3 regions of the Streptomyces sp. NPDC054794 genome follow, and region 2 is predicted to be linked to each of the others. Evidence: riboswitches for the same ligand, from Rfam matches in the RefSeq annotation. Region 2 holds a riboswitch; each other region holds the start of a gene.
What was found. A riboswitch is a leader RNA that binds a small molecule or an ion and turns the genes downstream of it on or off. The one in region 2 is predicted to bind cyclic di-AMP.

Region 1: linked by a shared signal. The riboswitch ahead of ACWGKT_RS15200 (M23 family metallopeptidase) and the one ahead of ACWGKT_RS32075 (M23 family metallopeptidase) in region 2 are both predicted to bind cyclic di-AMP.
Region 3: linked by a shared signal. The riboswitch ahead of ACWGKT_RS01945 (NlpC/P60 family protein) and the one ahead of ACWGKT_RS32075 (M23 family metallopeptidase) in region 2 are both predicted to bind cyclic di-AMP.

The regions. Positions count from the first base shown of each region.
Region 1 covers NZ_JBSHAQ010000012.1:87,558-97,815, forward strand. The annotation lists gene ACWGKT_RS15175 (hypothetical protein) at 1-2,411, shown strand, start outside; gene ACWGKT_RS15180 (helix-turn-helix domain-containing protein) at 2,505-3,116, shown strand; gene ACWGKT_RS15185 (DUF6126 family protein) at 3,113-3,235, shown strand; gene ACWGKT_RS15190 (tyrosine-protein phosphatase) at 3,281-4,078, opposite strand; gene ACWGKT_RS15195 (alpha-galactosidase) at 4,252-6,324, shown strand; cyclic di-AMP (ydaO/yuaA leader) riboswitch at 6,631-6,788, shown strand; gene ACWGKT_RS15200 (M23 family metallopeptidase) at 6,793-7,749, shown strand; gene ACWGKT_RS15205 (SGNH/GDSL hydrolase family protein) at 8,005-8,790, shown strand; gene ACWGKT_RS15210 (TetR family transcriptional regulator C-terminal domain-containing protein) at 8,890-9,510, opposite strand; gene ACWGKT_RS15215 (hypothetical protein) at 9,586-10,005, opposite strand; gene ACWGKT_RS15220 (Glu/Leu/Phe/Val dehydrogenase dimerization domain-containing protein) at 10,094-10,258, opposite strand, start outside.
Region 2 covers NZ_JBSHAQ010000037.1:13,506-23,763, reverse strand. The annotation lists gene ACWGKT_RS32085 (dihydrofolate reductase family protein) at 1-1,022, shown strand, start outside; tRNA gene ACWGKT_RS32080 (tRNA-Met) at 1,070-1,143, shown strand; cyclic di-AMP (ydaO/yuaA leader) riboswitch at 1,476-1,633, shown strand; gene ACWGKT_RS32075 (M23 family metallopeptidase) at 1,643-2,683, shown strand; gene ACWGKT_RS32070 (PrsW family intramembrane metalloprotease) at 2,974-4,290, opposite strand; gene trmB (tRNA (guanosine(46)-N7)-methyltransferase TrmB) at 4,317-5,135, opposite strand; gene lhgO (L-2-hydroxyglutarate oxidase) at 5,205-6,422, opposite strand; gene ACWGKT_RS32055 (MFS transporter) at 6,602-8,023, opposite strand; gene ACWGKT_RS32050 (asparagine synthase-related protein) at 8,717-10,258, shown strand, end outside.
Region 3 covers NZ_JBSHAQ010000001.1:443,663-453,920, reverse strand. The annotation lists gene ACWGKT_RS01975 (Helicase associated domain protein) at 1-1,025, shown strand, start outside; gene ACWGKT_RS01970 (flavodoxin family protein) at 1,032-1,484, opposite strand; gene ACWGKT_RS01965 (lipoprotein) at 1,639-2,322, shown strand; gene ACWGKT_RS01960 (DUF1996 domain-containing protein) at 2,449-4,470, opposite strand; gene ACWGKT_RS01955 (hypothetical protein) at 4,717-5,793, opposite strand; gene ACWGKT_RS01950 (PP2C family protein-serine/threonine phosphatase) at 5,930-7,162, shown strand; cyclic di-AMP (ydaO/yuaA leader) riboswitch at 7,362-7,533, shown strand; gene ACWGKT_RS01945 (NlpC/P60 family protein) at 7,542-9,122, shown strand; gene ACWGKT_RS01940 (NAD-dependent epimerase/dehydratase family protein) at 9,154-10,206, opposite strand.

The DNA of each region.
Region 1 (10,258 bases), on a different contig from region 2:
AGCTCGAACTGCTGCCTCGCGAGCGCCGCTGGGCGGAAGTGCGGCGGGCGGCGGCCGAGTTCGACGACCCGGACGATTTCTGGGAGGACCTGCACACCCTCGCCCACGGTCCCTACGCCGAGGCGCGGTCCGCGCTGCTCGCCGCGGCGCATCGGCCGGACCCCGATGACCGGGAGGCCGCCTGGGCCATGCTGGTGCGGTGCGCGGCCCGCGACGGCGGCCGCGAGGCGATCACCGGGATGCTGGACGAGCTGATGCGCCTGCGCAACGAGCGGGACCCCGTGCGCGCTCAGGCGCTCGCCGCGCTCGCGGCGGTGCGTCCGCGGTTGTTCGGCCCCGACCACGCGCCGTCGCTCGACCGGATCGCCGTCGACGCCCTGCAGGCGCGGGACTGTTCGGCCGGCACCCTGGCGGCGGTGCGCACGCTCGCCGGGCGCGTGCTGGCCGAGCACGCCACGGCCGCCGACCCGGCCCTGCGGGCCTGGGCGCTCGGCACCCTGGAGCGGCTGGTGGGACGGTTCGGCGTGCCGGACCTGGGCCCGCTGCACCGGGTCCTGCGGCGTGGCCAGGAGCACGAGGTGTTCGAGGCACTGCGCCCCTGGCTGCGATCCGCCGCGGACCGCTCCGACTTCCGGCTGGTGGTGGGCCTGACCGAGGCGCTGGGCCCGCGTGCCCGGCGGATGCCCGAGCTGCAGGACCTGCTGGCGCTGGCCGTGGAGCGGGGCGACGACACGACGTTCGAGGCGGCGGCGAAGCTGTGGCTGGCCGCGCCGGCCACCCGCGCCGAGCGGGTCGCCAGGATCGTCGCGCTCGAACCGTCGGCGGTCGTCCTTCCTCCCGTCCGGGAGGTCCTGGCCCGGCGGCGCACGGATCTGCTGGACGCCCTGCTTGCGGACGAACCGCCGTACGGTCGCTTCCTGGTCCAGGGGGCCCGGCGTCCGCTGCCGGACCTCGCCGCCTCCGACCGCTGGCTGCCCCGGCAGCAGAGGGCCGCCGCACACCTCGCCGGGCGGACGGCCGCCGACGGGTCCCTCCCGTCGGACGACCGGGCCGCCGCGATCCGGGCGGCCGCACCGGTCCCGGAGCTGGGGCACGCCCTGGCGATGCGGTACAAGGACGACGATGACGTGGTGGTCGCGGAGGCGGCGTTCGCCGCGCTGGCGTGGACCGACCGCCCCCAGGACGCCCTGCCGGTCCTCCTGGAACAGGCCGCGGGCGACCGGGCGCGGGTCGCCGTGTACGCGGCGGGCCGCGTCGCGCATTTCGCCGCTCCCGCGGAACTCGCCCGGGCGCTGGGCGCGTTGCTGACCGGCGAGCGGGCCGCGAAGGTGACCGCCCGCAAGGAGGCGGTGCGGCTCGCGACCCGTTTCCTGCCCCGGCGTCAAGCGGTCGCCCTGCTGGTGGGTGCCTTCCGGGCCCCCGACAGCCACCCCGATGTGCGGGCGGCCGTCGTCCGCTCCCTGCCGCCGCTGCTGGGCGTGCCGGAGACCTGGGACCTCCTCGCGGAGGCCGCACACGACGAGGCCCCGGCCGTGCTCCAGGCTCTGGTGGAGGTCAGCCCCTGGGACCTGGCCGCCGCGCACCGCGCCGCGTACGGCGCCCTGGTCGGCACGGCGTACGACGCCTGCCTGGACTCGTACGGCGGCTATGCCTCCTACGGCGTCCTGCGGAACATCGGCGCCTGGACCCCCTACGCCCCCGAACTGGCCGGCCGGCTCTCGCGAACGGTCTGCGACCTCGGCGGCCGCAGGCACTGGCAGTACGCGGCGTGGGTACTGCGCGACCTGGCCGCCTCCGATCTGCCGCAGCCCCTCGGCGGTGGGGCGCCCGGCAGCGTGCTGCACGGCGCCGTGAGCGAGCTGCTGGCCGCGATGCACACGCCCGAGGGAGGCGGCGACGCGCTGGCGGACCGGGACCAGCCGGCGCTGCAGCGGCTGCGCACCCTGGTGCCATCGGGTTACTCCGACCGGCCCCACCGGCCCGACCTGCTCCGGGGGATCGCCGGGCTGCTGGCGCGGGAACCGCTGCTGGCGGCCGAGCGCGCCTTCCTGCTGGTCAGGCTGGTCGACCTGGCCGTGGAGCCGGACGCCGTCCTGGCACGTCTGCGGGAGCTGGCGGCGGCCCTGGAGGGCGCCGGAGTGAACGTCGCGCGGCAGGCCGCGGGAGCGCTGCGGACCGACCGGGTCCGCGGTGATCTGGCCCGGCGCGGCGGGGCCCTGCTGGCGGCCGCCGACCCGCTGGCCCGCGACGGCGGCACCGTCACCGGTCTGCTGGCGGCCGGCCTGGTGGGCGGGGCCGGCAATGCCCTCGGCTGGCCGCAGGAGTGGCGGGCGGTGCTGCGCCTGCTGCGTGGGCATCCGGACCCCGACGTGCGGTACGAGGCGTACCAGCGCATGACGGATGCGGAGTGACCCTCAGCGTGACCGTGTCGGAGTGACTCTCCGGGCTTTTGCCTCTGAGGCAAGAAATTTGCCGCAGAGGCAAAAATTCGGCTCAATGGAGACATGAACGAATCCGAGCCGGTGTCCGGCGGCGACCTTCCCGCCGTCGCTCCCCAGCTGCGCGCCCTGCGTCGGCGCACCGGCCTGACCCTGGAGGCCGCGGCCCGGTCCGCCGGTCTCTCGCCGGCCCATCTGTCCCGGCTGGAGACCGGGCAGCGCCAGCCCTCGCTGCCGATGCTGCTCGCGCTCGCCCGTATCTACGGTACGACGGTCTCCGAATTGCTGGGCGAGACGGTCGCCGACCGGGACGCCGTGGTGCGCGCCGCCGACATGGAACCGACCCGGGCGGGTGGCTGGACGTACTTCCAGGCCGGCGCCTCCGGGCGGGCCATGCAGGCGCTACGCGTCCGGGTGCCGTACGGCACCCAGGGTGACATCGTGCGCGTGCACCCCGGCGAGGAGTGGCTCCACGTCCTCACCGGACGGCTCAGGCTGCGCCTCGGCGACACCACGCACCTGCTCGCGCCCGGCGACAGCGCGCACTTCGACTCGCTCACCCCGCACCGCCTCGCCGCCGAGGAACACGACGGCGTGGAGCTGCTGTTCGTCCACACCCTGCTGCAGAGTCCCACGGCCACACTGTGCCTGGGCCCCCTGACCGGAGAACTGCCATGAGCAACTTCGAGGACAAGTTCCCACGCGCCCTGTGGGTCCGTCTCATCATCTACATCGCCGTCGGGCACGTCTTCGCGGCGTTCCTCTATCTGCTGTTCGCGGTCGGCGCCAAGGGCTGACCGGGCTGACCACCGGGCGGCGAGGCCGCCCGGCACCCGGCGGTCTCAGTCGAGCAGGCGCTCGCGCAGCCGCTCCAGGGTCTCCGGGGCGAGCCCCAGACCCTGCGTGAGGTAGGCCCCCGTGCCGCTCCAGGTCTCCTCGATACTGTCGAACGCCGCCTGCAGATACTCGGCGCGCGCGTCGAAGAGCGGGCTGAGCAGCTCCATCACCTCGGGCGTGTACGCGGTCTCCGGGCTGCCGTTGCGCCGGACCTTGTAGCGCCGGTGCTTGGCGTTGGACTCCAGGTAGTCCGTGACGATCGCCTCGCGCTCCACGCCCACGGCGAGGAGTGTCACGGCTATGGAGATGCCCGCGCGGTCCTTGCCCGCCGCGCAGTGCATCAGCGCGGGCACGCTGTCCTCGGCGATCGCGTGCAGCACCCGCGAGTGCTCGGCGGTGCGCTCCTTGACGATCATCCGGTACGAGGCGACCATCCGGGCCGCCGCCTTGCCGTCGTCGAGGATCTCGCGCAGCTGGTCGAGGTCGCCCTCACGGACCATCTTCCAGAACTCGGCGCCGTCCGCCGGGTCGCTCAGCGGCAGGTTCACATTGCGCACGCCCGGCAGCGACACGTCCGGGCCTTCCAGCCGCTGGTCGGCCGCGTTGCGGAAGTCGAAGATCGTGTGCAGGCCGAGGGCGGCGAGGAACGCCGCGTCCTGATCGGTCGCGTGCGCGAGATGGCCGCTGCGGAACAGCACCCCGGCGCGCACCCGGCGCCCGTCCACGGTCGGCAGCCCGCCCACGTCACGGAAGTTGCGCACACCGGCCAGCTGGGGCTCGGTCGACGGGACCTGCTGCGTCACGGGGGCTCCTCTCACACGGTCCCCGGCGGCGCGATTCGCCGACGGGGCACGCTGTCGACGATACGACATCGGTTTCCTCGGGCACTGAGTTGTCCACAGGCGTTGCCCCCGAGGCACTTCGCCCTCGATGATGTTCGTGCTTGAGCGAATCTGTTGGCACTTGTGAGGGCGTGATGGTGGACATCGCCGAGAACGAACGGACCTGGCTCCTCTCTGGGCCGAGCAGCAGTTACGCGCTCCATCTCACGGAGGCGGACGAGCTGCTCCACCTCCACTGGGGCCCGGGCATCGCCCTGGCCGACGCCGAGGCCCTGGCCGTGCGCCCGCTGCCGGGCTACTGGCCATTCGAGACCCCCCTCGACGGACGCGAGGAGTACCCGGTCGAGGGCGGCCCCCGCTTCGTCAGGCCCGCCCTGTCCGTGCGCACCGAGGAGCGGCGCGGCACCGAGTGGACCTTCGCGGGCCACGAGGTCGAGGGCGACGAGCTGCGGCTGCGCTTCCGGGACGCCGGGCTGGCCATCACGCTGCACTACCGGATGCGCGGCGACGTGGTGGAGCGCTGGGTGACCCTGGACAACGAGGGACCCGCGCGCGTGGAGCTGCTCCGCGCCGACGCGGCCACCTGGACCCTGCCCGACCGGGAGGGCTGGCGGTTGTCCCAGCTGCACGGGCGCTGGGCCGCCGAGTCCCGGCTCACCAGCGCCCCGCTCACCCACGGCGAGAAGGTCATCGGCAGCCGCCGCGGACACACCGGCCACCAGCACCTGCCCTGGGTCGCGCTCGACACCGACGCCACCGAGGAGCGCGGCGAGGTCTACGGCTGCGCGCTGGGCTGGTCCGGCTCCTGGCGTATCGCCGTCGCCCAACTCCCGGACGCGCGCGTGCAGATCACCGGCGGCGCCGGCTACGACGAGTCCGGCCTGCTGATGCTGGAGGCGGGGGAGTCGTACACCAGCCCGGTCTTCGCCGGCCTGTGGAGCGACGGCGGCTTCGGCGGCGCGAGCCGCACCTGGCACGCCTACCAGCGGGCGCACATCATCCCGGACGCCGACCGGGACCGGCCGGTGCTGTTCAACTCCTGGGAGGCCACGAACTTCGACATCTCCGAGGACCAGCAGTCGGCGCTGGCGCGGCGCGCGGCGGCGATCGGCGTCGAGCTGTTCGTGGTCGACGACGGCTGGTTCGGCGCCCGCACCAGCGACCGCGCGGGGCTCGGCGACTGGACGCCCAACCCGGACCGCTTCCCGAACGGCCTCAAGCCGCTCGCCGACTCCGTGCACGCCCTCGGGATGCAGTTCGGCATCTGGGTCGAGCCCGAGATGATCAACCCGGACAGCGACCTGTACCGCGCGCACCCGGACTGGGTGCAGTACCAATCGGGACGAAAGCGGACAGAACTCCGCAACCAGCTGGTACTCAACCTGGCCCGCGAGGACGTCCAGGAGTACCTCTGGGAGCAGCTCGACGCGCTCCTGTCCAGCGCCCCCATCGGCTATGTGAAGTGGGACTTCAACCGCTGCTTCACCGACGCCGGCTGGCCCGGCGAACCCTATCCGCAGCGGCTGTGGGTCGATCATGTGCGCGCGTTCTACGCCCTGTTGGACCGGCTGCGGGCGGCCCACCCGGGCGTCGCCTTCGAGTCCTGCTCGGGCGGCGGCGGCCGGATCGACCTCGGTGTCATGAGCCGCACCGACCAGGTGTGGACCTCCGACAACACCGACCCGCTCGACCGGCTCGTCATCCAGCACGGCTTCACTCAGATCCACCCCGCGCGGGTCATGGCCGCCTGGGTCACCGACAGCCCGAACACCCAGCTCAACGGCCGGTTCAGCTCCCTGCGCTTCCGGTTCGTGAGCTCCATGGCCGGAGTCCTCGGAGTGGGCGGCGACCTCGCGGAGTGGAGTGAGGAGGAGCTCACCGAGGCCGGGGAATGGGTGGAGCTCTACAAGGAGATCCGTCCGGTCGTGCAGCGCGGCGAGCTGTACCGGCTGCGGCCCCCGGAGGGCGGGCTGAGCGCGGTGCAGTACGTGCTCGGGGACGAGGCGGTCGTACTCGCCTGCCTCCAGGCCCAGTCCTACGGTGAGCCGGTCCCGGCGCTGCGGCTGCGCGGCCTCGACCCGACGGCGTCGTACGAATGCCGCGAAACGGGTGAAATGCACCGCGGGGCGATCCTGCTGCACCACGGTCTGCGCACCGGCCTGCGGGGCGATTTCGACGCGGCCGTCTTCCGCCTCCGTCGTATTTGAGGCTTATGTCCCAATCGACCTCTTCATTCCAACTCGCTCTGGAATGAAGGGGCCTGCAGGGCGGTGCGTGAGGAGCGTCATACGGTGACCGTCCGTCGCGCGTCATGCTCACGTAATTCGCGGGCTTTTCCAGGGATTTGACGGGGCGAACCGGGCGGAAATGCACGGAGGGTGACCGGGAATTCCCGTAACGGATCAAGCTAAAGCCGGACACAAGGAACCTTCTGCTTGTCCGTTCGCATCTTGCTCGCTTACGTTCGCCACCAATCCGGTCGGAACGCCGAATCCTGCCGCCGCCCGGAGCCCCGCACACACTCACCCGTGCACGGCAGGAGCGGGGGACCCACCAGGCACGACGGCCTGTTCCGGTCTCCGGGACGCCTAGGGGTGAAGCCGCGCCTCACGCGGCCGGGCAGCTCCAGCCCGAACCCGACAGCTCACCTCGCAGGCGTCGGAGAGGAATGCGCCATGCCCGCGAAGGGTAAGCACCGCCGCCCCAAGACCCCGCGGTTCAGCCGGTCGATAGCCGTCGCCGGTACCGGTGGCGCCGCGCTGGCGCTGCCGCTCCTGGGTGCCACCGGCGCCCACGCGACCACCGCGCAGTCGGCCGCCCAGTCCGTCGCGGAAAAGGCCGTCCAGTCGGTTCCGACCGTCGCGAAGAAGGCCGCGAAAGCGCATGCGGGAACGCGTACGTACACCGTGAAGTCCGGCGACTGCCTCGCGAAGATCGCCGACGAACACCAGGTGCGCGGCGGCTGGCACCGGCTCTACCGGGACAACCACCAGGCCGTCGGCGGCAACCCCTCGCTCATCCACCCCGGCCTGAAGCTCCTCCTCGGCAAGAAGGCCGCGGCCTTCACCCAGCCGTCCCGTGCGCAGGCGCCCTCCTACGCTCCCGCCGCTCCCTCGGCCCCGGCCGCCGAGCCGTCGGCCGTGTCGGACGCGTCCGGGCAGAGCGCCCCGGCCGCCGGCACGTCGGCCGACACCGCGGCGAACACCGTGACCACGGTCTCCACCGGCTTCACCCTGCCGGTCCAGGGCGCCACCATCGGCACCTCCTACCACGTCGCGGGCAGCATGTGGTCCAGCGGCTACCACACCGGCGTCGACTTCGTCGTCCCGACCGGCACCCCGGTCAAGGCCGTGGGCACGGGCACGGTCGTCTCCGCGGGCTGGGGCGGCGCCTACGGCAACCAGGTCGTGATCCGGCTCGCCGACGGCTACTACGCCCAGTACGCCCACCTGTCCCAGCTCTCCGTCACGGCGGGCCAGGCCGTGGCCCCGGGCCAGCAGGTGGGGCTGTCCGGCGCGACCGGCAACGTGACCGGCCCGCACCTGCACTTCGAAATCCGCACCACGCCGAACTACGGCTCGGACGTGGACCCCGTCAGCTACCTTCGCGCGCACGGCGTCGCCGTCGCCTGACACGCGGCGCGCCTACGCAGCCGAAGGCCGGACCTCGATCCCCCCGGGTCCGGCCTTCGGTGTCTCCCGGGCCAGGACTTCAAGGTGTTTCGGGGCTTCAACAGGCCTGCGGGACCACCTATTCCCCCATTGGCAAACTCTTTAAGGGTGTCTTATCTCACCGTTCGTCAACCCCTTCCTACGATCGCGTAGGTCACATCCGAAGGGGAATCATGGGCCGATGTGGCAGACGATTCGAAGAGTGACAACAGATCAGTGATCGGGTCGTACGTGGCGGTGGGGGACAGCTTCACCGAGGGCGTCGGCGACCCCGGCCCCGACGGGGCATTCGTCGGCTGGGCGGACAGGTTCGCGGTTCTGCTCGCGGACCGACGCCCGGAGGGCGACTTCAAATACACCAATCTCGCGGTGCGCGGGAAGCTGCTCGACCAGATCGTGGCGGACCAGGTCGCGCAGGCCGTCGAACTCGCGCCGGACCTGGTGTCCTTCTGCGCGGGCGGCAACGACATCATCCGGCCCGGCACCGACCCGGACGAGGTGGCCGAGCGCTTCGAGCGCGCGGTCTCGCAACTGACCGCCGTCGCCGGGACGGTCATGGTGACCACCGGCTTCGACACCCGGGGCGTACCCGTCCTCAGGCACCTGCGCGGCAAGATCGCCACGTACAACGGGCACGTCCGGGCCATCGCCGACCGGTACGACTGCCCCGTGCTCGACCTGTGGTCCCTGAAGACCGTTCAGGACCGTCGCGCGTGGGACGGCGACCGGCTGCACCTGTCGCCCGAGGGCCACACCCGCGTGGCCCTGCGCGCCGGTCAGGTCCTCGGCCTGAAGGTTCCGGCCGACCCGGACCAGCCCTGGCCGCCGCTCCCGCCGCGCGGCACCCTGGACGACCGTCGCGACGACGTCCACTGGGCCCGCGAGTACCTCGTCCCGTGGATCGGGAGGCGGCTGCGCGGCGAGTCCTCGGGGGACCATGTGACGGCCAAGGGCGAACTGTCCCCGGACGACATCAAGATGCGGATCTCCGCGGTGGCCTGAGCGCCGCCGCCGGACGGTTCACGACGTGGCGGCGGCGCCCCGCGAGGAGCGCCGCACGTCCCGCGGTCCGGCAAGGGGCATGCGCCCCGCGGTGATCGCTCAACGCTCCTGGGCCGGCAACGCCTCTTGTTCCAGGCCCAGTTCCCGGGCGAGGGCCTCGTCGACCCAGGCCTGCGCCCGTGAGCGCGGCACCGCGCCCGAGTAGGACGTGAGCTGCACGGCGAGCCCGTCGAGCAGGGCGGTCAGCCGCAGGGCGGTCCCGGTCGGATCCGGGCACCGGAACTCGCCCGCCGCCACGCCCTCCGCGATGACCTCGGCGATCGCCGCCTTCCACTGCTTGTCGAGGCCCCGGGTGACCTCCCGCAGCGCGGGCTCGCGCAGCGCCACCGCCCAGCCCTCGATCCACAGCCGCCAGCCCTTGGCCTGGCCGGTGGGCGCGTACCAGCGGACGGCGGACCGCAGCCGGCGCAGCGCGGTCGTCCGGCGGCCCAGCAGCTTGCGCAGATGGGCGAGATCGCCCTCGGCCGCGTAGGCGAACGCGGCGGCGACCAGCTTCTCCTTCGAGGAGAAGTGATAGAGCACCAGCGCGTTGCTCACACCGAGCGCCGAGGCCACGTCGGCGATCCTCACCGCCGCCACGCCCCGCGCCTCGATCTGCCCGATGGCCGCCCGCAGCAGTTCCTCCCGCCGCTCCGCCACGCTCAACCGCACTCTCGCCACGCGGTCACCCTAATCCCTGGCGCGGGCGCCGCCTCGCGGTCGGCCCCCTGCGCCGGGACCGGCGCCCGTCCCCGGTCAGTCCACGAACTGGTAGTCGCGCGCGATGCGCCCGTCCTCGTCCAGGACCAGGAACTCCAGGCCGCCCCCGGTCGCCCGGCCCTCCTCCCGGTGGAAGGACTCCCAGCGGAAGGTGACGACGTCCCGCAGCAGCCGGGGCGCCTCCGGGACGCGGAAGACGTACGTCCCCGGCGCCACGAACTCCTCGTACGCACGCGCCACGCGCGCGTACAGCTCCTCGTGGCCCCGGGCCTCCAGGACGGCGGTGGCGAAGCCGAGGCCGACGGCCTCGTCGTGCATCGTGCGGGGCGGCAGCAGGACGTGCCGCCCGTCCTCAGCCCACAGGGCGTGCACGGCCTTGCGGCGGGACTCGGGGTCCGGCTCGTTCCAGAGGCCGATGTAGCGCTCGATCAGAGACTGCGGGTCGATGGCGGGCATGGCGGGCTCTCCTCGCGACGCACGGGTGGGTGTGCCCACGACTCTGCTGCCGCCGCGCCCCCGCCTCAATTCCCGCCCGGGTATGAGGTCAGCGGTACCAGCCGAAGCGCTCAGCGATCACCGGCAGCCGGTCGGCGACGATCGCGTGGGCGGCCGCGCGCGGTGTCGTGCCGTCGGCCTCCGCGCGGGCCAGCATGCGGTCGACGAGTGCGCGCATCGAGCGCCGGGTGTGCGCGAACGCCTCGTCCGCGTC
Region 2 (10,258 bases):
AGGTGCGGGCCTCGGTCGACGCCATCCTGATCGGCGCCGGCACGATCCGCGCGGACAACCCGCGCCTGCTGGTGTACTCGCCCGAGCGGCGGGCCGCCCGCGTCGCGGCCGGACGGCCGGAGTACCCCCTCAAGGTCACGGTCAGCGGCTCCGGCGACCTGGACCCGGACGCGAAGTTCTGGCACACCGGCGGCGACAAGGTCCTCTACACGACCGAGAAGGGCGCGGAGCGGGCCCGGGGGCTCGGTCTCGCGGCCGACGTCGTCCCGCTGGGCCCCGACCTGGACTGGCCGGCCCTGCTCACGCACCTGTACGAGGAGCGCGGCGTCCGGCGCCTGATGGTCGAGGGCGGCGGCACCGTCCACACCCAGTTGCTCCAGCAGGGCCTCGCCGACGAACTCCAGCTGGTCCTCGCGCCGTTGTTCGTCGGGGATCCGCGGGCACCCCGGCTGTTCGGACCCGGGAGCTACCAGGGCGGCCGGCTGCGGCTCGTGGAGACGCGCCGGATCGAGGACGTCGTCCTGATGCGCTACGAGCCGACCGCCCCCGGAACCGGGCTGTCGGTCACCGCGGCCGACCGGCACTGGATGCGGATCGCGTGCGAGCTGGCGGCGCTGTGCCCGCCCTCGGGGACGGCGTTCAGCGTGGGCGCGGTCGTGGTGGCCGCCGACGGGACGGAGCTGGCGCGCGGGTACTCGCGCGAGGGCGACGATCCCGTCGTGCACGCCGAGGAGGCGGCGCTGGCGAAGATCGATCCCGCCGACCCGAGGCTGCCCGCCGCCACCGTCTACAGCAGCCTGGAGCCCTGTGCGCGGCGCGCCTCGCGGCCCGCGCCCTGCGCCCGGCTGATCCTGCGCGCCGGGGTGCGGCGGGTGGTCACGGCCTGGCGGGAGCCGGACACCTTCGTGGCGGGCGCCGACGGGAGCGGGCTGCTCGCGGCCGAGGGCGTCGACGTCGTCGTACTGCCGGAATTCGAGGCCCGTGCCAAGGAGCCGAACCGTCATCTACTGACCGGTGAATAAACCCTGGTGCTGGGCGTCCCGCGCATGGCGTATGCTGGTGTCACCGACGCGGGGTGGAGCAGCTCGGTAGCTCGCTGGGCTCATAACCCAGAGGTCGCAGGTTCAAATCCTGTCCCCGCTACTGAAGGCTCAGGGCCGGAATCCAGTTCATGGATTCCGGCCCTGAGTGCTTCCGGCCCGGGTGTCCCCTCCCGGGCGCCTACCGGCCCGTTGTCACGAACAGTGATCGGACGGAAGCCCTCCGCATAACGACTGACGCACCGTCAGATGAGGCCGGCCTTCCGGGTGCGTACGGGGGTGCGGTCAAGTCGCCCGATTTTCACCGCTCATGGAGGGTTAAGTCCCGCCTGAAATTCGTTAACGATCAAGAAGAAGAGCTTGGAATCTGGCCACTGGGTCTATTAACGTTCGATAACGCAGCGCGGTCGTCCCAGCCGTCACAAGAGTCGGCTCCGTGCGCACGCGCCGAATCCCGCGAGGGAACCGGGGAACCACCACCTTGGGGTGAATCGCGCCAATGCCGCCGTGTAACCACGGCCGGTATACGCGCGTAGGAGACCTTCCTGCTCCGAACCCGTCAGCTAACCCGGTAGGCGGAGGAAGGAAAGGAGTACGCCCGAGTGGCGTCCAACCGGCCTGCCCCCACAGCCCCCTTCGTGCCGAGCCAGCGCACCGAGACCTTCGGCTACGACAGCTACCGCACCGACGAGGGCCCCTGGGAGGAGTGGAACCCCACCGAGGAGTCCCTCCCCCCGGTACGCGGCCGGCACCGGGTCTCCAAGCAGCGCGGCGGCGGACTCGCCCGCAGCTCCACGGTTCTGGGCGTCGGCGTCATAGCCGCCGTCGGCGCGGGCGGCATGGCCAGCGCCAACACCGGCAAGCCGCCGGTGTCCATCTCCATGCCCGACCTCCCCTCCGTCGGCTCCCTGCTCGGCGAGGACGGCTCCTCCACCCCGGCGCCCCAGGGCTCCGCGACCGCGCTCAGCAGCGTCGGCGTGACCTCCGCCGACACCGCCCAGGGCACGCACGACGCCGGTGAGGCGCTGCGCAACCGGATCATGGCCCAGGCCGAGAGGCAGCAGGGCCAGGTCGACACCAAGGCCGCTGCCGCCGCCGTGGCCGCCGCCGACAAGCAGGCCGCCGCCGCGGCCGCCAAGGCCGAGCAGGCCGCCGCCGCCAAGGCCGCTGCCGCCAAGGAGAAGGCGGAGGCCGAGGCCAAGCGGAAGGCCGAGGCCGAGCGGCTGGCCGCGCTGGCCAAGCAGTACACGCTGCCGACCTCCTCGTACACGATCACCTCGACCTTCGGTCAGGCCGGCGCCATGTGGTCCTCCGGCTACCACACCGGCCTCGACTTCGCCGCCCCCACGGGCACGCTGATCAAGGCCATCCACAGCGGCACGATCACCGAGGCGGGCTGGGCCGGCTCCTACGGCTACCGGACGATCCTCACCCTCGACGACGGCACCGAGCTGTGGTTCTGCCACCAGTCCTCGATCAACGTCTCCGCCGGCCAGAAGGTCAGCACCGGCGACGTCATCGGCCGCGTCGGCGCCACCGGCAACGTCACCGGACCGCACCTCCACCTGGAGGTCCACCCCGGCGGCCAGGCCACCGGCATCGACCCGATGACGTGGCTGCGCGGCAAGGGCCTCACCCCCTGACCCTTCCCCCGGGTCGCTGACGGGTCCCCGGCTCCTTCCCCCTCCGGTCTTTCCCCCTCCGGTCCCCGGCGGTCCTGACGACAACCCCCCGACGTCAGGACTGCCGGTCGGTGTTTGCGGGATCTTTGCGGTCGGATCCCTCGTCTCGCGGAATCGGCCGGCCCGGATCGCTCGTTGATCCACGACATGACGTCCCTGCACAAGCTCGGCTCCTGGGGACCGCCTGACGGAGGCCTCGGCCTGACGGTGCTTTTGCCCGACTGCGGCTCCGGCCTGACGGCGGCCGGCGGTCAGGTCCGATACGGGTTGTACGCGGGATAGGGCGCAGCCGGTCGGCCGTACGTGTGGCCGTACCCGTACGGCACCGGCACCCCGTACACCGGCCGCGGCGGCGCGGCCGTCCGCGCCGCGTACTCCATGGCCGGTCGCGCGATCTGCCGCCGGTTCCACAGCTCGGTCAGCAACTCCCGCTCCCGTACGACGTAGTCGGCCCCCGCCCGCCCGCGGCGCCCCCGGTGCCGCAGGAAGGCCAGCGACGTCGCGTAGGCCTCGTACTGCGCCACGGCCCGCGCCCCCGGCTTGCCGAGGTGGTGCCCGGCGTACTCCCGGGCCATCCGCCGCGTCCGCATCGAACCGAGCACGAACGGCTCGGAGAGCCCCAGCCAGCCGGCGAGCACATACGCCGGCAACTCCTCCCGCACGGTCCGCAGCTCCCGCTGCCGCGTCCAGATCGCCAGCCAGGTCAGCACCCCGAACGCGGGCACCATGAACGCCCCGTACACGGCGAAGAAGCCGTACGGGCCGAAGGTCGAGGAGCCGTTCCAGAGCGCGTGCATGCTCATCGCGAGCAGCAGCCCGCCCAGCGGCACCAGGACGCGCCGCGCACGCTGCCGGTCGGCGGAGAGCGCGGCGATGCCGAAGCCGAGGCCGGTCATGACGGTGAAGAGGGGGTGCGCGAACGGCGACATGATCACGCGCACGAAGAAGGTGGCGGCGGTGACGGAGGCGATGCCGCGGCCGCCGTTGAGCTGGTCGGCCCCGAAGGCCGTGCCGAGATAGAGGATGTTCTCGGTGAAGGCGAACCCGGTGGCGGTCACCCCGGCTATCACCACGCCGTCGACGATCCCGGTGAAGTCCCGCCTGCGGAACAGGAACACCAGGAGCACGGCAGCCGCCTTGGCCGACTCCTCGACGATGGGCGCTATGACGGTGGCGCCCAGGGTGTCGGCGCTGCTCGGATCCGCGGTGGCCGTGGCTATCCACTTGGTGGCGAAGCTGTTGGCCACGATGGCTATCAGCGCCGCCGCGCAGGCGCCCCAGGCGAACGCGAACAGCAGGTTCCGCCAGGGTCCCGGCTCCACCTGGTCCAGCCAGCGGAAGGCGGCCACGAGCAGCGGCACGGGCAGCACGGCGAGCCCGATCCCGACCAGGAACCCCTCGGTGCCGGTCTGTTCGCGCACGAGCGCGAGGATGACGAGCCCGGAGACCGCGAGCAGCGTGATGATCGCCGTGTACCGCACCCCTTTGCGCTGCCACCAGCGCGGGTGTCGGAGCGGACTCTCGAAGGAGCCTGCGGTCGGCGTCGGGTACGGCGGGAAGGTGGCCACGGCATCGACCCTAACGAGGACTCCGGTTACTGCTGCTCCCGGTGCTGTACGCGACGAAAGAGCAGATCATTCACCACATGTCCTTTGTCCAGTCCCTGACCCTCGAAACGGGTCAGCGGCCGGAAGCCGGGACGGGGCGCGAAACCGCCTTCGGGACAGGTGTTCTCGAAGTCCGGGTGCGCCGTCAGCACTTCCAGCATCTGCTCGGCGTACGGCTCCCAGTCGGTCGCGCAGTGCACGATCGCACCCGGCTTGAGTCGGGTGGCGGCCAGGCTGAGGAACTCCGGCTGGATGAGCCGCCGCTTGTGGTGCCGCTTCTTGGGCCACGGGTCGGGGAAGTAGACGCGCAGCCCGTCGAGCGAGTCGGGGCGCAGCATCTCCCGCAGCAGGATGATCGCGTCCCCGTTGCCCACGCGGACATTGGACAGCCCGTGGTGATCGGCGAGGTTGAGCAGGTTCCCCTGCCCCGGGGTGTGCACGTCGACGGCGAGGATGTTGGTGCCGAGGTCCCCGGCGGCCATCGCGGCGGTCGCCTCGCCCATCCCGAAGCCGATCTCCAGCACGACGGGACCGTCGTTGCCGAACAGGTCGCCGAGATCGATCACCTGCTGACCGTCGATGTCCAGCCCCCACTTGGGCCACAACCGCTGCAGGGCGTCCGCCTGCCCGGCCGTCACCCGGCTGCGCCGCGGCTGGAAGCTCCGGATCCGTCGCTCGAAGTGCGAGCCGGCCGGATCGGCCTTGGGGCCGTCGGGAAAGCGCGGCTCGCCCTTGGCCCGGGTGCGCCGGACGGAGATGCCGGGGACGTGCCGGGGGGTGTCGGGGGTGTTCAGCGAGTCAGCCACAATGAGTCGATTTTACGGGGTGGGGCGCGCCGGACACCGACGCGGAGCGGTCCTCTTCCGTCGCACGCCTCACACCGACGACAGGACCGCCAGCGCTCTGCGGGCCACCTCCCTGCCGATCGGCAGCGAAGCCGTGGCCGCCGGCGACGGCGCGTTCAGCACGTGCACGGCCCGTGCCCCCTCCCGGATCAGGAAGTCGTCGACGAGCGTCCCGTCCCGCAGCACCGCCTGCGCCCGCACACCGGAGGCGGCCGGCACCAGGTCCTCCTCGCGCACCGCGGGCAACAGCCGGCGCACCGCCTCCGTGAAGGCTCCCCGTGACACGGAACGCCGCAGCTCACCGGCGCCGTACCGCCAGTGCCGCCCCGCCATCCGCCAGGCCCCCGGCCATACCACGGTCCCGGCCAGCTCCCGGGGCCGTACGACGCCCCAGCCGTACCCCTCCCGTGCCAGCGCGGGCACGGCATTGGGTCCGATGTGCACGCCCCCGTCGATCCCGCGGGTCAGATGCACCCCGAGGAACGGGAACGCCGGATCCGGCACCGGATACACCAGCCCCCGCACCAGATCGGGCCGGGCCAGCTCGTAGTACTCCCCGCGGAACGGCACGATCCGCATTCCGGGCTCGTCCCCGGTGAGCCGGGCCACCTCGTCGCAGTACAGCCCGGCGCAGTTCACCAGCACCCGCCCGCGCACGACGTCCCCGGCCGCCGTCAGCACGGCCACGCCGCGTTCCGGCCGCCGGTCCACCCGGACGACCTGCGACCCGTAGCGGATCTCCGCGCCCGACGCCTGGGCCAGCTGCCGGGCGACCGCCACGAAGTCGCACACGCCCGTCGTCCCGACGTGTATGGCGGCGAGGCCGCGCACCTCCGGCTCGTACTCGCCGATCTGGGCGACCCCGAGCTCCCGCACCGGGATCCCGTTCTCCCGGCCGCGCTGCACGAGCGCGTGCAGGCGCGGCAGCTCGTCCCGCTCGGTGGCGACGATCAGCTTGCCGGTGACGGCGTGCGCGATGCCGTACTCGGCGCAGAACTTCACCATCTCGGCGGCGCCCCGCACCCCGTATCGCGCCTTCAGCGAGCCCGGCCGGTAATAGATCCCGCTGTGGATGACGCCGCTGTTGCGACCCGTCTGGTGCCGGGCGGGGCCCGGCTCCTTCTCCAGCACGGTCACCCGCGTGCCCGGCGCGGCACGCGTGATCGCATACGCCGTCGACAGACCGACGATCCCGCCACCGATCACCAGCACGTCACAGTCGTACGCACCCTCTCGCACCTGCACCACCTCCCGGCATCGATAGTGCACTGCGCCACTGACAACGTCTTCAAACCCGGCGGGAGGGGCCGGCGCAGCCGTGGCCCCGAGGGGCGCGGGGAACTGCGCGACAAGCCGCAGATCACCCGCGGCCCCAGGACCACAGTGACCCGGCAGACGCCAAGGACCCGGCACCCCGAGCGGAGCGCTTACGCGGGAGCCAGCAGCGGACGTGCCCGCTCCCGCAACTCCACCACACGAGGTTCGTCGCCGTACGGCTCCAGCCGGTGCAGCAGGTCCTTCACGTACTCGGTGGTGCGCGCCGACGATATGCGCCCGGCGACCTCCACGGCCCGTACGCCCTGCTCGCAGGCCGCGTCCAGGTTGCCCGACTCCAGTTCGGCGACCGCCGAGACGACCAGACGCAGCCCGTGCGAGCGCACGAACTCCTCCGTCGGCTTCGACAGCGCCTGCTCGGTGAAGCGGCGGACCTGGCGCGGTGCCTTCAGGTCGCGGTAGCACTCCGCGGCGTCGGCGGCGAACCGGTCGTAGGAGTAGAAGCCGAGCCAGGACGGGTCGTTGTCCCCCTCCCGGGCCCGCTCCAGCCAGCCCTCGGCGGCCTTCAGGGCCGCGCCGGCCGCCTGTGCGTCACTGGCGCGTGCGTGCGCGCGTGCCTCGACCAGGCGGAAGAAGCTCATCGTGCGGGCGGTCGCCAGCCCCCGGTTGCGCTCCACCGCGGCCTGCGCGAGGTCGACGCCCTCGTCGCCGAAGCCCCGGTAGGTCGCCTGCAGGGACATGGACGCCAGGACGTAGCCCCCGAGGGGGACGTCGGCGGCCGCACGCGCGAGGCGCAGCGCCTGGATGTAGTACCGCTGCGCCGCCTCCTGCTGGCCGGTGTCGAAGGCCATCCAGCCTGCGAGCCGGGTCAGTTCGGCGGACGCCCCGAACAGGGCGCGGCCGACCTCGTCGGAGTACGAGCCGAGCAGCAGCGGTGCCGCCTCCACCCGCAGGCACTCCGGCACCATCGACGAACGCCAGTCGCCGCCTCCGTATTTGGAGTCCCAGCGCCTGGCGTCCTCCGCGGCCTCCCGCAGCTTCTGCACATCGCTGTGGCCGACTTTGATCGGTGCCCCGGAGCCCTCGGAAGGGTTCGCGTCCCGTGCCACCGAGGTGTCGGCGGGGGTTATCAGCCACCGTGAGGCGGGCGTTGCGTATGCGCTCACCGCGAACGATCCGGCGAGCGACTGCCAGATGCCGCCGGAGCCGGCCCGGCGTCCGGCGAGGTCGAGACGGTACAACTCCGTCGCCGACCGCACCGCCTGTCCGACGTCCCTGGGGAAGGCGAGACCCACTTCCGGCGCGGGATCCGCGTCCGCCAGGCCGATCTCGTGGAGCGGCACCGGGCGGCCGAGCTTCTGTCCTATCGCGGCGGCGATGAGGTGCGGCGCGGCGCCCTGCGGCACCATGCCCTTCGACACCCAGCGCGCCACCGACGTCTTGTCGTAGCGAAGTGTCAACCCGCGTTGAGCGCCAAGATCGTTGACGCGGCGCGCGAGTCCTGCGTTGCTGATTCCCGCGAGGGCGAGAACGGCGCCGAGCTTTTCGTTCGGCCCGCGTTGCTCCCTGGACATGCGCCACCCCTCGACACAGACGGCTGCCGCGCTGGCATAACCACGCGGCATTCGTAAACCCAGCGTAGTTCGCCGGATCCCAAGCGTTAAGGGGCATTGTTCCGGTTGGCGGGATTGTGGTCCGTGCCGGACGTCCCGCCCTGTACGCACCGTGCACGGCACCCCGTGGCGTGCCCCCGTTGTGTGGCCGTGCGCCCGTCCGTGCGCTCTTCTCCGGCCACCGGGGGAGCGGTTCCATGGCTCTTGCGTGGGTCGGCCCGCTGTACTGGATCCAGCGGGCTGGGGGACACCGCCACCTTCATCCCCGCGGGTGGCGGACCGGTCCGGGAGGCGATGCCCGCCTCCCGGACTGTGCGCTGTCCGCGCGGTGCGCGGACCCTGTACGGAGCGTGTGCAAACCTGTTCCCGCGTCGCCGATTTGGCTGAAAACCGACCCCCCTTCTCGCGGGCGATTACCGCTCCTACCACGGGAGTTGAGGGCGCTAAGGGCGTTTTTGGGGAGCGTTTCGGGGGCGCATTCGAGTCGCAGTTCCCTTGCGTCGTACGAGGGTTCGCTTCCGTGCGTGCGGGCGTGCGTCGGCGCGTTCCCTGCATCGAAGGCGGCGCCGCCGCCCCTCCGGGGCGCGTTCTTCATGGCAGCATGGTGAACCGTTCGTACCGTGCAGTGGTTGTCCACAGCCTGTGGAGGCGTCGATGCGGTGGTTGGTGGGATGGAGCAGCGCCGCCGCCGGTGCCGCCACGATCGGCTCCGCCGGCGCCACCGGATACGACGGCGAGACCGTGCACCCGGTCGGCTCCCAACTCCTGTGGGGCGACCCCGATCCCCTGTGGGCGGTCGGCGACTGGCGCCCCGACGAGGTCCGCGTGGTGCGGGCCGACGCGCAGAACCGGATCGCCGTCCTCGGCACCTGTGGCGCCTCCGACGAGGAACTGCGGCTCGGCCTCTTCACCGCGCGTGGGGGCGCACTTCGGCATCTGACGGCCTGGTCCGGCAGCTACACGGCCGTCGCGCAGGTGGGCCGCCGGATCACCGTCTGCGGCGATCTGGCAGGTGCCCGCCCGGTCTTCCACACCCCGTGGGCGGGCGGCACGGCCTATGCGACCGCCGCGCTCCCCCTCGCCGACCTGATCGAGGCCAACCTCGACTTCGGCCATCTCGCGGCCCTGCTCGCCGCCCCGGACGTACCGGCCGCACTGCACGACTCGACCCCCTACGACGGTGTACGACGCGTCCCGCCGGGCCACGCGCTGATCCTGCGCAACGGAGCCCGCGAGATCGCCGGGTACGAGCCGGTCGCCTCCCTCGCGGTGGCGGCGCCCCCGGCCGACCCGGACAGTGCCGTGGACGCCGTCCGGGACGCGCTGGTGGAGGCGGTACGCGCCCGCCTGTCCGCGCCCCGGCACGTCCCCGGCACCGACATCGACCCCGGCCCGGTCCCCGGCATGGGCCCGGCCGAACGGCGTGCCGCGCGCGGGATGCCCGTGGCCGGCATCGGGGCCGACCTGTCCGGGGGGCCCGCCTCGGGGACGCTGGCCCTGCTGGCCGCGGGCATGCCCGGCATGCCCGGCATGCCCCTGGGCCACGGCACCGGCGCCGGCGAGCGGCTGCTGGCCGTCACCTTCAACGACCTGGCCGTCGGCGGCCGCGAGGCGGAGCTGGAGCGGGCGGGTGCGCTCGCCGCCAACCCCCGCCTGCACCACGTCGTGGTGACCGGCGCCGAGGAGGTGCTCCCGTACGCCGATCTGGACGGCCCGCTGACGGACGAACCGGGACCGTCCCTCATCGCGGCGGCCCGCCACCGCGCCCGGCTGGCCTCCGGCAGCGCGGACCACTTCACCGGCTACGGCGCCCGCCAGGTCCTGGACGCCCACCCGGCCCGCCTCGCGGACCTCCTCATGGACCGCAAGCGGCGCCACCTGGTGCGCCCGGTCGCCGCCCTGGCCAAGGCGGACGGCTCGGTGATGGTCCCCGCGCGCGTGTACGGCGCGGCACGGCGGCTGGCACGGACGCCGTACCGGGCGGGCGTGGAAGTGCTGGCCGAACGGCTGCTGCGCCGCCGCTTCGACGAACCCGGAGGCGCGGTGGGCGCGTCCCTCGCGGCGCTCACCTGGGCCAGACCGGGGCCGGCGGCCCGCTGGCTGACCGGGGAAGCACTCGCTGAAGTATCGGTTCTTCTCCAGGGGGCGGCGAACCGCTCCGGAATCGGCCCCGGCCAGCGTCCCGGCGACTATCGC
Region 3 (10,258 bases), on a different contig from region 2:
CCACACCGCGCGACCCGGCGCTGCTGGCCGCGTTCATCGAGCTGCGCGTGATCAACCCCGAGCGTGCCCACTGGCGGCGCGGGGTCGAGGCGGCCGCCCTCTACACCCGGGTGCACGGCGACCTGCGGGTGCCGTTCACGTTCCGGGTGCCGGGCGGCGAGGAGGCGGAGGGCGAGGGGTGGCCGGGCGCGCTCGCCGGGTTCCCGCTCGGGCAGTGGATCGCCGACGCCCGCCGCTTGCGCACGCGCGGCTCCCTCGACGACGACCGCGCCCGCCAGTTGGACGAACTCGGCATGGTCTGGTCCCACTTCGACCTCTCCTGGGAGGAGGGGCTCGCCGCCGCCCGCGCGTGGGCGGCCGAACACGGGCACCTGCTGGCCCCGCACGACGCCACCCACCAGGGCTTCCGGCTCGGCATCTGGCTGAAGAACCAGCGCGCCGCCGCCCGTCGGGCCGCCGGGAGCGCCGATGACGCCATGGCGGAGGAAGCGGCGGGCGCGCTGTCCGAGGAGCGCCGCGAGTTGCTGGACGAGATCGACCCCGCCTGGTGTCCGGCCTGGCCGGTGGAGTGGCAGCGCCGGTTCCACCTCACCCGGCTCCATCTGGAGGACGGCGGAGCCCTGCCCACCGAGCCGGGCGACACCGTGAGGCAAGGGGAGGATCTCGGGCGGTGGGTCCGCGCGCAGCGCCTCGGCTGGGACGGGCTGGCCGTCGGCCAGCAGTGGCTGTGCGAGCACGTCCTGGGGATCGAGCCCGCCGCCGAGGCCGAGCTCCCCCGGCCGCGCGTGTCGCATGCCGACAAGTGGGCGGTCGCTCTCGCCGCCGCCGCGCAGTTCTACGAGCGTGAGGGCCACCTGAGCGTGCCGCGCAAGCATGTGGAGAGCGTCGTCGTCGGCGCGGGCGCGGACCGGGAGCGGCGGCAGATCAAGCTGGGCGCCTGGATCAGCAACCAGCGGGTGCGCGCCTCCTCGCTCACCTCCGAGCGGAAACGGCAGTTGTCCGACCTCGGCATGCGGTGGGCGTAGGCCTGCTCAGGCCATCAGCCCGGCGGCGACCGTGGCGCCCAGTTCCCAGCAGGCCTGGATGTCGGCCTTGCCGGGCTCGCCGGTCACGGTCACCGCGTCGGTGGTGCGGCGCCAGCCGAGGCCCGTGGTGATGGACTCGATCCCCCGCACCGCGCCCGTGACGTCGTTGCCGCCGTGCACGTAGTAGCCGAACGGCCGGCCCCCGGTCTCGTCCAGGCAGGGGTAGTAGACCTGGTCGAAGAAGTGCTTGAGGGCACCGGACATGTAGCCGAGGTTGGCCGGGGTGCCCAGCAGGTAGCCGTCGGCGCCGAGCACGTCGGAGGCGGTCGCGGCGAGGGCCGCGCGCCGTACGACCTTGACGCCCTCGATCTCCGGTGTCGTCGCGCCCGACACCACGGCCTCCAGCATCGCCTGGCAGTTGGGGGAGGGCGTGTGATGAACGATCAGCAAGGTAGCCACACCCGCACCCTGCCGTGGCGCCGCGTCCCGCCGCAAACGGCGGCCGTGCCCGGGGCGCGGGACGGCCTCCGGCTTCGGCCGCCCGGAAACTCGAACGGCGGTGTCGCAGGCCTCGGATACAGTGTCCCACCTGGACCGATGGGGGGAGATCGCAATGGTGTTCGGGCTGCGGACCGTGCGGGGCGCACTGGCTCCCGTGCTGGTGCTGGCCGGGGTGCTGGCCGGATGCACGGCGGCGCCGGACGGGGACGCGAAGGCCTCGCGGACGGCGGACGCCTCCGGGAAGGCGCGTGCGGCCACCGCCCCGAGCGGCGGCGCGATCGGTGCCGCCGGTTCGGCCTGCGAGCTTCCGGTCACCTTCGACGTGGCCAAGGGCTGGAAGCCCAAGGCGGTCGACAGCACGCCGGCCTCGAAGGGCGCGAGCGGGTCCGACGACGACCTGGCCTCCGACATCGCCGACGCCATCCTCCACCAGGGCCCGGTCACCGCGGCCTGCGAGATCGACGCCAAGCCGGCCGGGAACATCGGCTTCCTGCGGGTGTGGACCGGGTCCCCGGGCAACGCCGACGCGCGTTCCGTGCTGCGGGCGTTCGTGGCGGCCGAGGACAACACGAGCGACGAGCACTACCGCACGGTCAAGGCGGGCGGCCTCGTTGGCGTCGAGGTGGAGTACGTCTACACGAGCAAGCTCCTGGACGAGAAGAAGAAGGAGCGCGCCCTCGCCGTCTCCACCCCGGACGGCCCGGTCGTCCTGCACCTCGGCGGGATGGACACGGCGGAGCACGAGGCGATGCTCCCCGCGTACGAACTCGCCAAGCGCACCTTGCGCATGGCGTGAGCCCCGGCTCGTCACATCGGTGGACGGTCGTCGTCCGTATCAGCGGTGAGGCCGCGGTCATGAAGGGCGACGGCTGGTCGCCGCCCTCCTGACCGCGGCCTCAAGGCTTGCGCGGGCCCGCGTCCGTCACACGGAGCGGCGTCCCATGCGGCGGAGCAGTACGAAGCCCGCTGTCACCAGCACTGCCCCGATCGCGGCGGGCCACAGGTGTGCCCCGGTCTCCGCGAGTCCGCCCTGGACCGCCTGCGGTTCGGTCTCCGCGGCGGCGGAGGGGGCGTTCGCGCCGGCCTGGTCGGCCGGCGGCACGCTGCCCGCGCCGTCCTGGCCGGACCCGGCCGACTGGTTGCCGTCGCCCTTGTCCTCCTTGGTCCCCTTGCCCGAACCGCCCTTCGTCCCGGCGGCCGAGGTCGACGCGTAGACCCGCGGGGCTTCCGAGGTGGCGGGGGCGAGGGTGGGGGCGGGGTTCTCCGGCTCCGTGGCCGGGGTGTCGGCCGGGGGCTCGGTGGGCTGCTCGGTCGCGTTGTCGCCCGGAGCGGACCCGTCGTCGCCGGTGGGCGAGGTCTCCGGGGCCGACGCGGGCGGGTCACTCGGCTCCTGGCTGGGCTCCTCGCCGGGCTTGCTCGGCTCCTGACTCGGCTCCTCGCTGGGGTCCGGTGCGGCGCCGGAGCCGCAGGTGCGGCCGGAGTTGATGCAGTCGACCATCTTGTTCATGAGGTCTTCGTCGAAGACGTTGATGAAGTCGCCGTGGTCGGTGACCGGCTTGTGCAGCTGCTCGGGGAAGGAGTCCACGGCGAACAGCGCAGACGTCCGGCCGCCGTCCTGGAGGCTCGGCGCGTCGACGTCGTAGACGATGCGCTGCACCAGCTGCGGGATGGCCTCGAAGCCGTTCGGGCAGTTGCCGTTGCCGTCGGCGAACGCCACATGGGTGCGGTGGTTGGCGCTGTCGATGTTCCGGCCGTCCCAGCAGCTCTGGAACCGGAAGGTGCGCACGACGTCACTGCCGGACGGGCACAGCGGGTACTTGTCCTTCAGCTGCCGGTCCTCGAAACCGGTGCAGCTCCACGACGCGTTGGCGTTGCCGGGACCGTTGACGAACGCCTTGGCGTCGCCGGTGATGATGCGCAGCAGCCGCGGCATGGCCGTGACCTTGCCGCGCGGGCTGCCCTGGAAGGTCAGCGTGACCTGCTTGGGCGTGACGATCTGACCGGCGTTGCCCTCGGTGCCGCCGCCCGGGGCGTCGGCGTCCCGCTCGCGGGTGCCGTTCTGCAGCCGCAGTACGGGCCAGTAGTACGAGGACTTGTCCCCCTGGTCCGCGCAGCTGGTGTCACCGTTCGCCAGGTCGTCGTCGCTGGCGAAGGCGTTGTTGGCCTGGTTGCCGACGTAGTCGTGGAAGTGGTGGGCACCGTTGGTGACGCCGGGGGCGACGATCACGTTGTCCGAGTTGAACAGGCCGCCCTTGTTGACGCCGCAGGAGGAGCTGAAGGTGCCGCGGGAGGCGTCCTGCTGCTGCGGCGGGTTCTGCACGTTCGGCTGGACGCTGGTGATGTCCGCGTAGTCCGCGGCCACGGGGCCGTTGCCGGACTGGCCGCCGTTGCCCTGGCCGCCGCCACCGGACTGACCGTTGTCGGTGGGCTGTCCGTTGCCGGTGGGCTGTCCGTCACCTGTCGGCTGTGCGGTGGCGGCGCCCGACTGGCCGTCGCCCTGGGGCTGGCCGGCGTCGCCCTGGCTCTGGTTGCCCGAGGGCCGCAACGTACAGTCCGCGAGGGCCTCCAGCCCGTCCGGGCGGTCCCCCACCCGGTCGATGGCGACCCCGATGCGCTCGATCGTCGCGGCGCGCTTCTCCTTCAGCGGGTTCATGATCGAGCCGTCGGCGAAGCCCGGGTCCTGCTGCTGGGACTGTGCCGCCTGCTGCAGTTGCTGGTAGGCGGCCGCGATCTGCTGGTCGAGGAGGGCGAGTTCGCGGTCGACCTCCTCCCTCGCATCGTCCGGCACCGTCGTCAACTGGCTGCCGACGTCCGGGCAGTAGATCGTGGCGGCTCCGGCGGCCAGGACCCGGTCGTTCCCGTTCGGAGCGGACTGCTGGTCCCAGCCGCCCTCGGTGGCGGAGGCATAGACGTTCGCCGCGATCAGCCCCCCTCCGCCCAGCATCAGTGCGACCGCTGCGAAGGTCACTCGTCGTGCGCCCGTCGGGCGTCTGCGGCTGTTGCGTCCCACGGAAGTACCCCTGGTCTCGTGGCCGGCTCGGCATGGAAATCCCCCGTCTCTTACGGAGCCGGACACGGGAGTGTTCAAGCGCCTCGCGGATTCATGCCAACCTCACAGGAAACGGAGGCACCACACCGGTTCTCCGTGTGCCGCCGCGGCTCACCCCGAGGGGTCGCCCCGGGCGGGTGCTCACCCCGCCGGGGGCGCCTCGGGCGGGTCCGGGCCCGTCGGCCGGCTGCCCGGTCCCTTGATGTTGTCCAGCAGGGACCGCCCCTGCCGGTCGACGGCACGGGTGACGGATTCCTGCAGGATGCCGAAGGCGAACCCCCAGGCGACGATCTGCGTGGACGTGTCCAGACTGCTCAGGCCGGGGAAGAACGCACCGCTCATGAGCAGGATGCCGACCGCCGCGGCCACGGCGCCGACCGGGAGCCGGAGGATCATCTGCCCGGTCGCGACGTGGTAGGGCCCCGCGGTCCCCCGCACGTCCCGCAGCGAGACGGCGCCCGCGACGGCCGCCCCGCACATTCCGATGAATTCGAGAAAGAAACCATTCCCCCATTTATTCGGACTCCCGAGCGGGCAGATCAGGGCGGAATTCGGGGATTTCTCGTCCGGCGCCAAACAGAATCGTTGAGAAACCTCCGGATCGAAACCCGCCCACACTCCGAGACCGACCGCAATCACCGCGAGAGCTCCGGCGGCCACGACCACGATCTGGGTGAAACTGCGCAGCCTCGCCCGCTCCGCCTCTTCCGCCTGATAAGCGGCGTGCAGGGTGAGGGCGGCCAATTCCCGGAGACCCGCGTCGGCCTCGGTGGATTTCGTGTGGGTCAGGGCGTCTTTCAAGCGCCTGGTGCAGGCGTCGTCCCTCGGCAGGTGAATCCTGGCCTGCGACAGCGCGTACAGCCCCTTGGTGTAGATTTCCGCGTCCGGGGCTATGCGCAGGAGAGCGACCTCGGCCTCGTGCACATTGGCCAGGGCGCGGTCGGCGGACGCGCCCCGCATCCTGCTGCACCAGCCCCGCCATCCGGGGGTCTTGAGAGCATCCCGGGCCGCCTTGAGATGGAGGTGTATTTTGTGCGCGACCTCGACATCCCAGGAATTCATTCCGCCCGGGTCCGCCCGACGGATTTTCACGAATTTGTTCAGCTGACCCTGCAGGTGGGCCACCTGGGCATTGAGGCGCTGATACCAGGAGGACCCGGCCCTGCCGACGTCGCCGTTGTCGGGGACGCGGAGAGGACCGCTGTCCGTGCCCACCATGAGTCGGCCTCCTTGGTAGTCCTCCTTTCCAGTTGACGCCTCCCGAACTGGGCGGGCAACCGGTGCACACTCCCCCGCCGCGCACCCCATCTCGTGGGAAACTGTGCGGGTACCGGTGCTCGTGAGGCGGCAGGTCATGGCGGATGACGCGGAGATCGACTATGGGGCGGTGTTCCAGGCCCTGCCCGGAATGGTGGCGCTGCTGACGCCCGACCTGGTGTACGCGGACGTCAACGAGGAGTTCCTGCGCGTGTCCGGGCGCAAGCGCGAGGACATGCTGGGCCGGCATCTGTTCGAGGTCTTCCCCGACAATCCGAACGACGGCGGCGCGAGCGGTATGCGCACTCTGAAGGCCTCGCTGCTGCGCGTGCTGACCACCGGGGAGCGGGACACCATGGCCCTGCAGCGGTACGACGTCGAGTTGCCGGACCGTCCCGGACACTGGGAGGAGCGCTACTGGAGCCCGGTCAACGAGCCGGTGCTCGGCCCGGACGGGAAGGTCGTCCTCCTGGTGCACCGGGTGGAGGAGGTCACCGAACTGATCCGAGCGCGCGGCGGCACCGACAGCGACCGGGCCCGGGTCCTGGAGGCGGAGCTGTACCGGCGTGCGCGGGAACTGCAGGAGCTCAACGACCGGCTGCGCAAGGCCCATGCCCGCGAGCGGGAGGTGGCGTTCGCCCTCCAGGAGGCGATGCTGCCGGCGCGCCCGCAGGTGGCGGACCATCGGGCCGCGGTGCGGTATCGGCCGGCGGTGGGCGCGCTGAACGTCTGCGGGGACTGGTACGACCTGGTCGACCTCGTCGGCGGCAACCGTGTCGGGGTGTCGGTCGGCGACGTGGTCGGGCACGGGCTCGAAGCGGCGTGCGTCATGGGGCAGTTGCGCAGCGCGCTCACCGCCGCCTCCCGGGTGGCCGCCGGCCCCGCCGAGGCCCTGGACGTGCTGGGCCGCTACGCCCATGTGGTCGACGGCGCCGAATCGGCCACGGCGGTCACGACGTTCATCGACTTCGACGCCCGCACCGTCCGGTACAGCAGCGCCGGCCACCCGCCGCCCGTCCTGGTGCACGCGAGTGGCCGGGTGGAGTTCCTCGACCGGGCGACCGATCCGCCGCTCGACGCCCACCCCGATCCCCGGCCGCGGTCCGAGGCGCGGATCGAGTTCGACGACGGCGCCACCCTCGCCCTGTACACGGACGGCCTGATCGAGCGGCGCCGGGAGGACATCGACGTGGGGCTGGCCCGACTCGCCGACTCCCTCGGCCACCACCGGAAGTCCGACCCGGAGATCCTCGCCGACAGCGTCCTGCGCGATCTGCTGTCCCCGGAGGGCGCGCGGGACGACGCCGCGCTCGTCGTCGTACGACTCTGAACCACACGGCCCCGCCGGCCGGAGCCCCTCTGCCCAACAGGGGGAATTGTCCCGGTGAGTGACGCTCGGGCACCGAACCTCCGAGCGAACATCACAATTACGTATCGGACATTCCGCACTTCAACCTTCACACGAGGGACACAAGTTGGTTAGGTTGACGCCAGGCCGCACGGCTTCTCCCGGCGAACCACGCCGGGCCGCGTGGCCTCCGCCGAGTCCGGTGTCCCGTGGGACGACCGGAGCCGGGGACCCAACCGACATTGGGGTGAATCGGCCCAACGCCCCACAGGGCCTGGGCCGTAGGGCACGCCTTCCGGAATCGACCGCCCGAACCCGACAGCTAACTCGGTAGGCGGAGTACGGAAGGAGTACGTCTCCCATGGCGCCGGAGAGCCGCGACGAGGTTCGACAGCGGATCAACACCCTCTACGACCAGGCCGAGAACGCCACGGGGAACTACAACGCCACCCGTGCCATGTCGGGGGGATCACGCGGCCGCGGCGTGCCGCTGCGCAAGCGGTCGGGCGGGGGTTCGGAGCCTGCGCTCGAAGCGATCTCCCGACAGTGGTTCGACGGGGTCCGCGCCAAGCTGGGTCCGACCGTTCCCGCCGTCCTGCCGACCGACCGGATGCCGCAGCGTCCGGCCGAGCGCCGCCCCGCCGCACCGCTGGGCGACGGGCTGCCCGGCACCGAGCTCGCGCTGCCGGAGCTGACCGCCTCAGGCGGCGGCCGTCAACTGCCCGAGCTGACCGGCGGCCCCGTCGCCGAACTGACCGGCCGCCCGCGCGCCGAGCTGACCGCCCGGCCCGTCGCCGCGCTGCCCGCCGTGCCCGAGCCGCGGCGGGAGCTGGAGCCGGCCGCCGGAGATTCACGGTCCGCGCCCGCCGCCGAGTCGCGTCGGCCCTCGCCGGCCACTTCCAAGGAGCGGAACCAGCGCAAGCTCGCCGCGGCCCGTGACCTCCTCGGCCGGGCCGCCGTACAGCGCAGTGCACCGGTCGCGGCGATCGAGGCGCCGCCCGCCCAGGACACGTGGACGGCGCGGGACGCCCTCACCATGACGGGGACGTTCGACACCGGTTCCCTGCCGACGCAGCCGAGCTTCCCGCCCGCCACCGCGGACGCCTCTTTCGGTACCGGTTCGGTCCTGGACGCCGGCTCCTACGCGACCGGCGGCGCGCTCACCGACACGGGGGCGTGGACGGGCATGACGACAGGCATGAACCCGCTCACCGACACGGGGGCCTTCCCGGCGGCCAACCCCCTCACCGATATGGGCTCCTTCACCGCAGGTGGCGCCCTGACCGACACGGGGGCGTACGCGGCGCCCGCGTACCTGACCGATGCCGGGGCGTTCACGGCCCCCGCCCCGCTGACGGACACCGGCTCCTACACGGCAGTCGCCCCCATGACCGACACCGGGACGTTCACGGCCCCCGTCCTGCCGATCGACTCCGGGGCATTCGCGACCCCCGCCCCGCCGACCGACACCGGGATGTTCGCGACCCCCGCCCCGCCGACCGACACCGGCTCCTACGCGGCAGCCGCTCCCCTGACCGACACCGGCGGCTTCGCCGCGGTCTCCCCCGTCCCGTCGGCGTACGCGGGGAAGGCCATGAAGGCGCTCGTCTTCGCCCGGGCGCAGATCGGCAAGCCCTGTGTCTGGGGCGCGACCGGGCCGGACTCCTACGACTGCTCCAGCCTCACCCAGGGCGCCTGGAGGGCCGCCGGTGTCGTGCTGCCGCGCGGCGCCGCCGAGCAGGCGAGTGCGGGGACCCCGGTCACGCTCGCCACCATCGAGGTCGGTGACCTCGTCTTCTTCTTCGACACCCACAACCACGTCGGCCTGTACACCGGCAACGGCATGATGATCCACGCGCCGGGCCCCGGATCGTCCATCAGCGAGGAGTCGATCTACGGCGCCGGGGAGTCGGCGATCCAGCGAGTGATCCGCCCCGCCTGAGGCGGGCCACGGCCGGAACCCCTCCCGGGCCTCACCTCCGCCGGGTGCGCCGGCTCTCGTAGTGGTCCAGGAGGGTCTCCTCGATCGGCCGGTAGGTGAGGCCCAGTTCGCGCACGCCGCGGCTGTTGTCTACCCGGAAGCGGATACCGAGGTGCCCCCGGATGTAGTCCTGGGTCAGCCCGAACGCGGGGCCCAGGATCCGTACCGGCCAGTGCGGCAGCGCGGTGCGCGGGAGGCGGAGGTCGCGCGGGTGGCGGGTGTGGATGATGCTGGACATCTCGTGGAAGGACGTCATGGTCTCGGCTGCGACGATGTAACGGCCCTTCGCCGCGGGGTTCTCCGCCGCGGCGATGTGCGCGTCGGCCACGTCCCGTACGTCCGCGGTCGTGAAGCTGAAGTCCGGGGCGCCGTAGCAGAAGTAGCCCTTGAACAGCTCGTCGAGCAGGAAGAGGCTGCCGGACTCCGACGCCGGGGTGAGTGAAGGGCCCAGGACCAGGCCGGGGTTGACGCAGACCAACCGCCAGCGGTCCTGGGCGGCCTCGGCCTCCCACGCGGCACGCTCGGCGACGGTCTTGGCGTAGTGGTAGGGGTTGTTCTCCACCGTGCTGGTGGTGTTGAAGTACCGCTCGGAGAGCACCTGGTCGTCCATGGCGAGGACATCCGCGTAGTCGCCGAAGACGGCGCCCACGGTGGAGGTGAGGACCACGGTCGTGACGGTCGGCGTCCGCTCCACGCCCGCCAGTACGTTGCGGGTGCCGAGCAGGGCCGGGTCGACCATGTCCCGTCTGCCGTCGACGATCTTCTCCGGCATGAAGAAGGGCGACGCCACGTGGAAGACGACCGAGCACCCGCGCAGCGCGTCGTCGAAGGAACCCTCGGCCAGCAGGTCCGCCTCGAAGAGGGTGAGTTGCCCCGGGAAGGCCTCCTGCATGTCCCACAGGGGCCGTACCTTCGCCCGGTTCACGAGGGAGCGTACGGTGGTGTGGACCCGGTAGCCCCGCCCCAGCAGGCGCCGTACGAGATGGCTGCCGACGAACCCGCTGCCGCCGGTCACCGCGACGGTCGTCTCCGCATGTCCACCCACGCTCTCACCCCTCGGTCGTGGCCGGTCGTCCGTCCCGGGCGGGACACCTCCG